Regions from separate parts of the Pseudokineococcus sp. 5B2Z-1 genome, predicted to be linked through region 1. Evidence: predicted binding sites of a transcription regulator. Region 1 holds the regulator's gene; the other holds the start of a gene.
The links. The regulator HrcA, encoded in region 1, represses chaperone genes, less so after heat shock. The targets are predictions, from matches to a motif close to GNTNGCACTCGGNNNNNCCGAGTGCNANC.
Positions count from the first base shown of each region.

Region 2: a site for HrcA is predicted at 2,166-2,194, ahead of groES (co-chaperone GroES). Genes of this name have one in related genera too.

Region 1 is NZ_JBBHZG010000003.1:496,475-502,108, reverse strand. It holds gene WDV85_RS10825 (DUF3097 domain-containing protein) at 1-669, opposite strand, end outside; gene WDV85_RS10820 (TIGR03557 family F420-dependent LLM class oxidoreductase) at 849-1,871, shown strand; gene hrcA (heat-inducible transcriptional repressor HrcA) at 2,061-3,092, shown strand; gene dnaJ (molecular chaperone DnaJ) at 3,204-4,322, shown strand; gene WDV85_RS10805 (Gmad2 immunoglobulin-like domain-containing protein) at 4,391-5,368, opposite strand; gene WDV85_RS10800 (HIT domain-containing protein) at 5,429-5,634, shown strand, end outside.
Region 2 is NZ_JBBHZG010000006.1:156,935-162,568, forward strand. It holds gene groL (chaperonin GroEL) at 1-1,539, opposite strand, end outside; gene groES (co-chaperone GroES) at 1,751-2,044, opposite strand; gene WDV85_RS14810 (class I SAM-dependent methyltransferase) at 2,266-3,540, shown strand; gene tsaD (tRNA (adenosine(37)-N6)-threonylcarbamoyltransferase complex transferase subunit TsaD) at 3,564-4,610, opposite strand; gene WDV85_RS14820 (DedA family protein) at 4,715-5,416, opposite strand; gene WDV85_RS14825 (GNAT family N-acetyltransferase) at 5,413-5,634, opposite strand, start outside.

The DNA.
Region 1 (5,634 bases):
GACGTGCACGAGCCCCCGCCACCGCGGGTCGGCGAGCGCCGCGTCCACGACGCGCGTCTCCTTGCTGCCCGCCACGAGGTGGTCGACGAGGACGCCGACGCGGCGGCCGGGGTCGGGGGCGAAGGCCGCCAGCGCGCCCGCGAGGTCGTCGACGCCGTCGAGCGGCTCGACGACGACGCCCTCCACGCGCAGGTCGTCGCCCCACACCTTCTCGACGAGCTCGGCGTCGTGGCGGCCCTCGACCCAGATGCGGCTGCCGCGGGCGACCCGGGCGCGGTGGCCGGCGACGGCCGTGGAGCCGCTGGCCGTGCGGCCCGGGCGCAGCCCCGGGGACGCCGACGACGAGCCCGGCCCGCCCCCCGCCAGCCCGCCCGGTGCGCGCCGCGGCGGCACGAGGAGGACGGGGCGCCCCTCGACGAGGAAGCCCGGGCCCATCGGGAACCCCCGCGTGCGCCCGCGCCGGTCCTCGAGGTGGACGACGTGCGTGCCGCCGGCCTTCTCCACGCGGACCACGGCGCCCGTCCACCCCGTCTCGGCGTCCTCGACGACGAGGCCGCGCTCGGCCGCGAGCTCGGTGCTGCGCCCGCGGCGGGGGACCCGCCAGTCGCCGGACAGGACGTCGGAGCCGTACCGGTCGCCGGGGCGCGCGCCGGAGGTCGTGCTGCTCATGCGCACCGACGCTAGCCCGCGCGGGTGCGGCCGCAGCGGCGCCGCGCCCGCGTGCGCCACCCCGGCGGCGCTCCTAGCGTGGAGGCGCGAGCAGCCCCGCCGCCCTCCCCGCGACCTCGGGGGATCCGCACCGCGGGCGCCCACCGGACCAGCCCAGAGGACCACCGCGGAGGACCACCATGCAGATCGGCTACAAGCTCGCGACCGAGGCCTTCGACCCGAAGGAGATCGTCCGGCAGGCCGTGGAGGCCGAGAAGGCCGGCTTCGACTTCGTCGAGATGAGCGACCACTTCCACCCCTGGCTCGACACCCAGGGGCACAGCGGCTTCACGTGGGCGCTGCTCGCCAACATCGCGGCGAGGACGTCGACGCTGCGCCTGGCGACGGGCGTGACGTGCCCGAGCGTCCGCTACCACCCGGCCGTCATCGCCCAGGCCGCCGCCACGATGCAGATCATCTCGGACGGGCGCTTCACGCTCGGCGTCGGCGCCGGCGAGCGCCTCAACGAGCACGTCGTCGGGGGCCAGCACTTCCCCAGCGTGCGCGGCCGCCACGAGCGCTTCCGCGAGGCCCTGGAGATCATCCGCCTGCTCTGGCAGGGCGGGTACCGCTCCTACGAGGGCAAGCACCTGCAGCTGGAGGACGCCCGCGTCTTCGACCTGCCCGACGAGCTGCCCGCCGTCGCCGTCGCGGCCAGCGGCCCGGCGTCCGCGCGCATCGCCGCCGAGCTGGGCGACGGCCTGTTCGCCACGGAGCCGAAGGGCGACATGGTCGCCACGTGGAAGCGCCTCGGGGGCGAGGGGCCCGCCTACGCCGAGGTGCCGCTGGCCTGGGCGCCCGACGCCGAGAGCGCCGCGCAGGCGGTCTGGGAGAAGACGCGGTGGGCGCTGACGGGCTGGAAGGTCATGTCCGAGCTGCCGAACCCCGTCAACTTCGACGCCGCGACCCAGAGCGTCACCCTCGAGCAGATCCAGCAGCAGTTCGCCTGCGGGCCCGACGTCGCCCGCCACCTCGAGGTGGCCCAGCAGTTCGTCGACGCCGGCTTCGACCACGTCGTCACCATGAACGCGGGGCCGGACCCCGACGGCTTCATGGACTTCTTCCGGCGCGAGCTGGCCGAGCCGCTGCGCGCTCTCACGCCGAGCGAGGACGCGCAGGGCCCGGGGCTCGCCGACCGCGTGCTCGGCGCCGTCCGCGGCTGAGCCGGCCCCCGCGTCCTCCGCGACCCTCGCGGTCCGGCCCGGCGCGGCGCCTCCCGGGCGCCGTGCCGGGCCGCCCGCCGCGCGGGCGTAGGCTTGGCACTCACGACCGAGGAGTGCCAGGCGCGGGGCGAGCCGCGCCGGCCCGGCGGCGCGCAGCCGCGGCGGGCGGACGAGGGCGGAGGTGCACGGGTGAGCGACGAGCGGCGGCTGGCGGTCCTGCGGGCCATCGTCGAGGACTACGTCGCGACCCGGGAGCCGGTCGGCTCCAAGGTCCTCGTCGAGCGCCACAGCCTCGGGGTCTCGCCCGCCACCATCCGCAACGACATGGCCGTCCTCGAGGAGGAGGGCTACATCGCCCAGCCGCACACGAGCGCCGGCCGCGTCCCCACGGACAAGGGCTACCGCGCCTTCGTCGACCGGCTCTCCACGGTGAAGCCGCTGTCCCCGGCGGAGCGGCGGGCCATCTCGACCCTCCTGGACGACGCGACGGACCTCGACGACGTCCTCACGCGGACCGTGCGGGCGCTCGCCCAGCTCACGCGCCAGGTCGCCGTCGTCCAGTACCCGTCCCTCAGCCGGGCGACCGTCCGCCACGTGGAGCTGGTGCCGCTCGGCGGCCCGCGCCTGCTGCTCGTCCTCATCACCGACTCCGGGCGGGTCGAGCAGCGCACGGTCGAGGTCGGGCACGAGGTGCCCGAGACCCTCGTCGCCGAGATGCGCACGCGCCTCGGCGAGGCGTCCGCGGGCGCCCGGCTCTCCGACGTCGTCGCCCGCCTCCCGGCCCTGCCCGAGCGCTTCCGCCCGGAGGACCGCGACGTCGTGCGCGCTGTCCTGCGGGCGCTCGAGGACTCGCTGTCCGCCGAGCGCGAGGAGCGCGTCGTCCTCGCGGGCACGGCGAACCTCGCGCGCGCGGGCACCGACTTCCCCCAGTCCATCTCGCCGGTCCTCGAGGCCATCGAGGAGCAGGTCGTCCTCCTGCGGCTGCTCGGGGAGATGGCCGACGACGCCGCGGCGGCCGCGGGCGGCGTGTCCGTCCGCATCGGGCGCGAGCTCGAGCACGACCGGCTCCTCGACGCCTCGGTGGTGACGAGCGGCTACGGCTCGGGCGGCCAGGTGGTCGCCCACCTCGGCGTCCTCGGCCCCACGCGCATGGACTACCCGACGACCATGGCCGCCGTCCGGGCGGTGGCCCGCTACGTGTCCCGCATCATCGGCAGCTGACCCGGCGGGCGGGCGCCCGGTGGCCCCGCCCGCCCGTGCGTCCCCGGCCCGAGCGCCGGCGGCCGCCGTCCCGACCCACGGACCTGACCCCGACAGGAGCGAGCACCCCTGGTGAGCGACCACTACGAGGCCCTCGGCGTCCCGCGCGACGCCTCCACCGAGGACATCAAGAAGGCGTACCGGAAGCTGGCGCGCAAGCTGCACCCGGACGTCAACCCCGGCGAGGCCGACCGCTTCAAGGACGTGTCCGCGGCCTACGACGTGCTGTCCAACCCCGAGAAGCGCCGCGCCTACGACCGCGGCGAGAGCCTCGGCGGCTTCGGCGGCGGGGGAGCGGGCGGGGGCTTCGGCTTCAGCGACATCTTCGAGACCTTCTTCGGCGGCGCGGCCGGGGGCGGCGGTCGGGGCCCGGCCTCGCGGGCCCGCCGGGGCCAGGACGCGCTGGTGCGCGTCGAGGTCGACCTGCGCGACGCCGTCTTCGGCGCCGACCGCGAGCTCCAGGTCGACACGGCCGTCGTCTGCTCCACGTGCCAGGGGTCGTGCTGCCAGCCCGGCACCTCGCCGCGCACGTGCGAGGTCTGCGGCGGCCGCGGCCAGGTGCAGCGCCAGGTGCGCAGCTTCCTCGGCCAGGTCATGACGACCGCGCCGTGCCCGAACTGCGGCGGCTTCGGCACGACCATCCCGAACCCGTGCCCGGAGTGCGCCGGGGAGGGGCGCGTGCAGGAGCGGCGCACCCTCACGGTCCGCATCCCCCCGGGCGTCAGCACCGGGACCCGCATCCAGCTGGCCGGCCAGAGCGAGGTCGGCTTCGGCGGGGGCCCGCCCGGCGACCTCTTCGTCGAGGTCGTCGAGCGCGACCACGAGACCTTCACCCGTCGCGGCGACGACCTGCACTGCACGGTCCAGGTGCCGATGACCGCGGCCGCGCTGGGCACGACCCTGTCCGTCGACACCCTCGACGGCTCGCAGTCCGTGGACGTGCGCGCGGGCACCCAGTCGGGCGAGGTGCACACGCTGCGGGGTCTCGGCGTCGGGCACCTGCGCGGCGGCGGCCGCGGCGACCTGCTCGTCCACGTGGACGTGCAGACCCCGACCCGGCTCGACGAGCGCCAGGAGGAGCTGCTGCGCCAGCTCGCCGAGATGCGGGGCGAGGAGGCGGCCGAGGGCCGCCTGACGAGCGCCGGCGGCGGGGTGTTCGGCCGTCTGCGGGACCTCATCTCGGGGCGGTGACGCACCCGGCGCCCCCTGCGGGGCGCCGGGTCGGACGGTCAGGGCAGCGGGCGTGCGGCGGGCGCCCGTCAGGCCCCGACCGTGAAGCTCCGCTCCACCGCGGGCATGCCTCCGCCCTCGCCGTCGGAGTCGTCGGGGATCTCGACGCGGACCGTGTAGCTGCCGGCGGGCAGGTCGACGAAGGCCTCCCACGAGCCCTGCGCGCCGAGGGCCGCGGCCGTGCCGTCCGCGCCCGCGACGACGGACGAGCCCTGCAGGACGGTCCGGGTCCCCGTGCGCACCTGCCAGACGACCGTCGCCTCGGCGGCGCTCGTGGCGGTCCCGACGAGGTGCACGGTGCAGCCGGCGGGCAGCGCGGCCCCTTCCGCGGGGCCGGAGAGCGCGACGCGGGGGGCCGAGGCCGTGGTCTCGGCCGCCACGCCGACGGCCGAGGCCTGCGGCTGAGGGGTCGGGACGCCGCTCGCCGCCTGCGCGGGGGCGGGTGCGGGGAGCCCGGCGACGACGGGGACGTCGGCGACCCCGGAGACCTGCTGCGCGCGCGCCGGCGTCGCGCGGTCCGTCGAGCCCTCGCCCGGGCCGAGCCTGTCCGACGCCGACGCGAGGGGGCGCCCGTCGACCCCGGCGACCGGACCGTCGGCGACCGGACCGCTGCCGGGGGCGCCGGTGCCCGGGGCAGCGGCGGCCGCGTCACCCGCCACGGCCTCGCGGGCCCCGCCGTCGGCCGGCCCGGCGGTCGGCAGGGCGCTGACGGTCGCCGTGCCGGCGGCCGCGGCGCCGTCGCCGGTGGCGCCGTCGCCGGTGGTGCCGTCGCCGGTGGCCCCCTCGGACCCGGCCAGCGCCACAGGGAGCGACGAGGGCGCCTGCTCGGCGCCGCGGCCGCCGGCGGCGCCGCCGGCGGCCACGACCAGCGCGAGGACGGCGGCCGCGCCCGCCCCCGCCGGCGCGGCGCGGCGGGCGCGGAGGGCGGCCGGATGCCGGCGGGTGCTCCCGCGGCGGGAGGGGCGAGGCGTCGGCGCGGTGCGGCGGGGGTCGCGTCTCGTCGTCATGCCCTGGGGCATCGGCCGGGCGCCGTCACGGCCCAGCCCTCCGGGCCTACAGTCCGGGGCATGACCCGGACGGAGCAGGCCCCCGACCCGGACGGCCCAGCGGGGGTGACGTCCTCCGGGGCCTCGCCCCGGCGGCAGGACGGCTGCGTCTTCTGCGGCATCGTCGCCGGGGAGGTGCCGGCCGAGCTGGTCGCGAGCACCGACGCCGTCGTCGCCTTCCGCGACCTCGCCCCCCAGGCCCCGCTGCACGTCCTCGTCGTGCCGCG
Region 2 (5,634 bases), on a different contig from region 1:
GAGGACCATCGAGGCGATCGACGCGGCGTTGACGAGCGCCGAGCGGGTCACCTTCACCGGGTCGATGACGCCGGCGGGCACGAGGTCCTCGTACTCGCCCGTCGCCGCGTTGAGGCCCTGCCCGCCCCCGAGGGTGCGGACGCGGTCGACGACGACGTAGCCGTTCATGCCGGCGTTCTCGGCGATCCAGCGCAGCGGCTGGTCGACGGCGCGCCGGACGATGCCGACGCCCACGGCCTCGTCGCCCGTGCGGCCGAGGTCGCCCTCGAGCACGGACGCCGCCTGGACGAGGGCGGAGCCGCCGCCGGCGACGATGCCCTCCTCGATGGCCGCGCGGGTCGCCGAGACGGCGTCCTCGATGCGGTGCTTCTTCTCCTTGAGCTCGACCTCGGTGGCCGCGCCGACCTTGATGACGCAGACGCCGCCGCCGAGCTTGGCGAGCCGCTCCTGCAGCTTCTCGCGGTCCCAGTCGGAGTCGGTGCGCTCGATCTCGGAGCGGATCTGGCCGGCGCGCGCGTCGATGTCCTCGCGCGAGCCTCCGCCGTCGACGATCGTCGTGTCGTCCTTCGTGACGACGACGCGGCGGGCCGTGCCGAGCACCTCGAGGCCGACCTGGTCGAGCTTGAGGCCGACGTCGGGGGTGACGACCTGGGCGCCGGTGAGGACGGCGAGGTCCTCGAGCATCGCCTTGCGGCGGTCGCCGAAGCCGGGAGCCTTGATCGCGGCGGCCGTGAAGGTGCCGCGGATCTTGTTGACGACGAGGGTCGAGAGGGCCTCGCCGTCGACGTCCTCGGCCACGACGAAGAGCGGCTTGGAGGTCTCCAGCACCTTCTCCAGCAGCGGCAGGAGGTCCTGCACGGCGCTGATCTTGCCGGTGTGGACGAGCACGTGGGCGTCCTCGAGGACGGCCTCCATGCGCTCGTTGTCCGTGACGAAGTACGGCGAGATGTAGCCCTTGTCGAGCTGCATGCCCTCGGTGAACTCGAGGTCCATGGCCGCCGTCGTCGACTCCTCGACGGTGATGACGCCGTCCTTGCCGACCTTGTCGAACGCCTCGGCGATGAGCTCGCCGATGGTGCGGTCCTGGCTGGAGATCGCGGCGACGTGGGCGATCTCGTCCTTGCCCTCGACGTCGCGGGCGGCGCCGCGCAGCGCGTCGCCGACGGCCGTGACGGCCGCGTCCATGCCCCGCTTGAGGGCGCCCGGGGCGGCGCCGGCGGCGACGTTGCGCAGGCCCTCGTGGACGAGCGCCTGGGCGAGGACGGTCGCGGTCGTCGTGCCGTCGCCCGCGATGTCGTTGGTCTTGGTGGCGACCTCCTTGGCGAGCTGGGCGCCGAGGTTCTCGTACGGGTCCTCGAGCTCCACCTCGCGGGCGATCGTCACGCCGTCGTTGGTGATGGTGGGTGCGCCCCACTGCTTGTCGATGACGACGTTGCGGCCGCGGGGGCCGAGCGTCACCTTCACGGCGTCGGCGAGGGCGTCGACGCCGCGCTCGAGCGCGCGGCGGGCCTCGTCGTCGAACTGCAGGGTCTTGGCCATGGTGCTCCGTCCTGGTCGGGGCTCGCGCTGGAGCCCGCGGGAGAGTCGTGCGGTGCGGCGCGGTCGCGCTCGGGGCCCGTCGCCCGTCGGCTGTCGTGCGGGGCCCCGGACGCACGTCGCCCCGGGGACCGGCGGACCGGTCCGCCGGGGCGGTCGTGCGGGCGCGCGGCCCGAGCGGGGCCGCGGTGCGCCGTCGTGCCGGGGGCTGGTGTCAGCCGACGACGGCGAGGACGTCGCGCGCGGAGAGGATGAGCAGGTCCTCACCGCCGTACTTGACCTCGGTGCCGCCGTACTTGGAGTAGATGACCTTCTCGCCGACCTTGACGTCGACCGGCACGCGCTGGCCGTTGTCGTCGACGCGGCCCGGGCCCACCGCGAGGACCTCGCCCTCCTGGGGCTTCTCCTTCGCGGTGTCCGGGATGACCAGACCCGACGCGGTCGTCTGCTCGGCCTCGACGGCCTTGACGACGATGCGGTCCTCGAGCGGCTTGATGGAGACCGACACTGTGCGGACCTCTCCTTCGTGGTGGTTCACGTGACGGGGGCAGGCGGTGCGGGCTGGAGCCGTCCGCCGTCGCGGGGGTCGGCCGGTCCTGCCGTCTCGCCGACCGCGACTCTAGGGCGGGGTTAGCACTCGGTCAATCCGAGTGCCAGCCCTGCACCCGCTCCCGGGAGGCGGCCGCGGCGGCGGGTCCCGAGGTCGCCGCCCGTGCCACCATCGCCGCCGTGGACGACCCCGCCGTCGCCGGCCTCGCGGCGGTGCTCTCCCCCGCCGGCCAGGCCCTGCTGGCCTCCCTGCCGCCCTACGACGACGAGGGCGCCCTCGCGCTCGGGCAGCGGCTGCGCGCGGCCGGCCACGACCCCGTGCTCGTGGCGGGCGCCCTCACCCAGAGCCGCCTGCGCGCCCGGGCGCGCGCCAAGTTCGGGCCCTTCGCCGACGACATGCTCTTCACGGCGGCCGGTCTCGAGCAGGCCACCCGGCTCGAGGTGGCCGCCCGGCACGCGCGCCGCTTCGCCGCCGCGGGGCTGGGCCGGGTGGCGGACCTCGGGTGCGGCCTCGGCGGGGACGCCCTGGCGCTGGCCGGGCTCGGCGTCGACGTCCTCGCCGTCGACCGCGACGAGCCCACGGCCGCGGTGGCGGCGGCGAACCTGCGGCGCTTCCCCGGCAGCGAGGTGCGCTGCGAGGACGTCGCGGCCACCGACCTCACGGGCGTCGACGGCGCCTGGCTCGACCCGGCGCGCCGCGACGCCGGCGGGCGCCGGGTCCTCGACCCGCGGCGGGCGAGCCCGCCGCTGTCCTTCGCCGTCGACCTGGCGCAGCGCCTGCCCGTGGGGGTGAAGACGGCGCCGGGCATCGACCACGACCTCGTCCCCGGTCCGGTCGGCGGCCCGGGCGGCGGCCCTCTCGGTGGCCCGGTCGGTGACGCTGGCGCGGCGACGCCCTGGGAGTGCCAGTGGACGTCGGTCGACGGCGACGTCGTCGAGGCGGCGCTGTGGTCGCCGGCGCTGGCCCGCCCGGGCGTGCGGCGCAGCGCCGTCGTCGTCCGCGGCGGCGCCGCGGCCGTCGTCGACGACGCGCACGACCCCTTCGCCGGCGGCGCCCCGCCCGTCGGCCCCGTGGGCGGGTACCTCTACGAGCCCGACGGCGCCGTCGTGCGGGCCGGGCTCGTCGGCGCCGTCGTGGCGGCCCTCGACGGCCGGCTCGTCGACCCCTCGATCGCCTACGTCACGGCCGACCGGCACCTCGAGCTGCCGTCGGCGACGGGCTACGCCGTCGACGAGGTGCTCCCCTTCGGCCTCAAGCCGCTGCGCGCGCGCCTGCGCGAGCGGGGCGTCGGCCGCCTCGTCGTCAAGAAGCGCGGCACCGCCGTGGAGCCCGAGGAGCTGCGCCGCCGCCTCGGCCGGCTCGAGGGCCCGCACGAGGCCGTCGTCGTGCTCACCCGGGTCGCGGGGCGCCAGAGCGCGCTGCTGTGCCGGGCGCTGCCCCGCCCCGCCGCCTGAGAGGGCCTGGCCCCCGGGTGCGCTCAGCCCGCGACGAGCACCGTCCCGACCGGCAGCGAGGAGTCCCCGCCCAGCCCCGGCCCCGACGGCGGGAGCCCGCGCGCGACGACCTGCGCCCCGAGAGCGGCGACCATCGCGCCGTTGTCGGTGCACAGCCGCAGCCGGGGCACGCGCAGCGCGACGCCGGCCTCCGCGCACCGCTCGGCGAGCAGCTCGCGCAGCCGCCCGTTGGCCGACACCCCGCCGCCCAGCAGGAGCGTCTCGAGGCCGTGCGCGCGGCACGCGTCGACGGCCTTGCGGGTGAGGACGTCGCAGACGGCCTCCTGGAAGGAGGCCGCGACGTCGGCCACCGGCACCGGGCGGCCCGACGCCTCGCAGGCCCGCACCCAGCGGGCGACGGCCGTCTTGAGGCCGGAGAAGGAGAAGTCGAAGCGGTGGCGCTCGAGGTCGCGGGCCGACGTCAGGCCCCGCGGGAAGGCGACGGCCCGCGGGTCCCCGTCCGCCGCGGCGGCGCTGATGGCCGGCCCGCCCGGGTAGGGCAGCCCCAGCAGGCGGGCGGTCTTGTCGAAGGCCTCCCCCGCCGCGTCGTCGACCGTCTCGCCGAGCAGGCGCACGTCGCTCGCGACGTCGACGACGTGGAGCAGGGAGGTGTGCCCGCCGGAGACGAGCAGCGCGCCGCACGGCGTCGGCAGCGGCCCGCCGTCGAGGGCGCACACCGCGACGTGGGCGTCGAGGTGGTTGACGCCGTAGAGCGGCACGTCGAGCGCCCAGGCGAGGGCCTTGGCGGCGCCGACGCCGACGAGGAGGGCGCCGGCGAGCCCGGGCCCGGCGGTCACCGCGACGGCGTCCACGTCGGCGAGCGTGACGCCGGCGTCCTCGCAGGCGCGGCGGAGCGTCGGGACCATCGCCTCGAGGTGCGCCCGGCTCGCGACCTCGGGCACGACGCCGCCGAAGCGGGCGTGCTCCTCGACGCTGCTCGCGACGGCGTCGGCGAGCAGGGTCGTGCCGCGCACGAGGCCGACACCCGTCTCGTCGCAGGACGTCTCGATCCCGAGGACGAGCGGCTCCACCCCGGGCGCCGGTGGGCGGCCGGGCTGCAGCAGACGGGCCCGGGACGCGGTCCCCACGACCTCGGCGCTCGCAGGAGCCTCCTCGCCCACCGTCCTCCCTCCGCTCACAGGGCCTCCTTCACGTCGCCGCGGGCGCGGGCCCGCCGCACGCGGCTGCGGACGAACAGGGCGAGGAGCACGGCCAGCACGGCGATGAACGCGTAGTCGAGGTACTGGGCGTACTCCTCGACGCGCTCGAACTGCGACCCGAGGGCGTACCCCCCGCCGACGAGCAGGGCGTTCCAGAGCAGGGAGCCCGCGGCCGTGAGGAGGCAGAAGCGCAGCAGCGGCATGCGCGTGGTCCCCGCAGGGATGGAGACGAGGCTGCGCACGCCCGGCACGAGGCGGCCGAAGAACACCGACGCGCCGCCGTGGCGGTGGAACCAGCCGACGGCGTGCTCGACCTCCTCGCGGTCGACGAGGGGGATGCGCGCCATGACGGCGACGGCGCGCCGCTCGCCGAGCGCCCGGCCGGCGGCGTAGAGCGCGAGGGCCCCGACGAGGGAGCCGAGCGTGGCGGCCGCCAGCGCGAGCACGAGGTCCATGCCGCCCTGCGCGGCGATGAAGCCGGCCAGCGGCAGGGTGACCTCGCTCGGCACGGGGGGCACGACCGTCTCGAGGACGGTCGCGACGAAGACGCCGGGCTCGCCGATGGCGGCGATGAAGCGCGCCAGCGCGCCGGACAGACCGGTGAGACCGCCGACGGCGTCGTCGACCGACGTGGCGGCCAGGACGGCGGGGGCCGCGTCGAGGAGGGCGGGGCTCATGCGGGGCGGGCTCCGGGATCGGTGTCGTCGGCGGCGTCGGGCTCGTCGGTGGAGGGGGTGGGCGGCGGGGTCGTGCGGCGGCGCAGCACGAGGGCGTCGGCGCCGGGGCCGTAGTAGTCGCGGCGCCGGGCCAGCTGCTCGAAGCCGTGGCGGGCGTACAGGCGCCGCGCCGGGGCGTTCCCGGCGTCGACCTCGAGCAGCAGCGCGGTCGCGCCGAG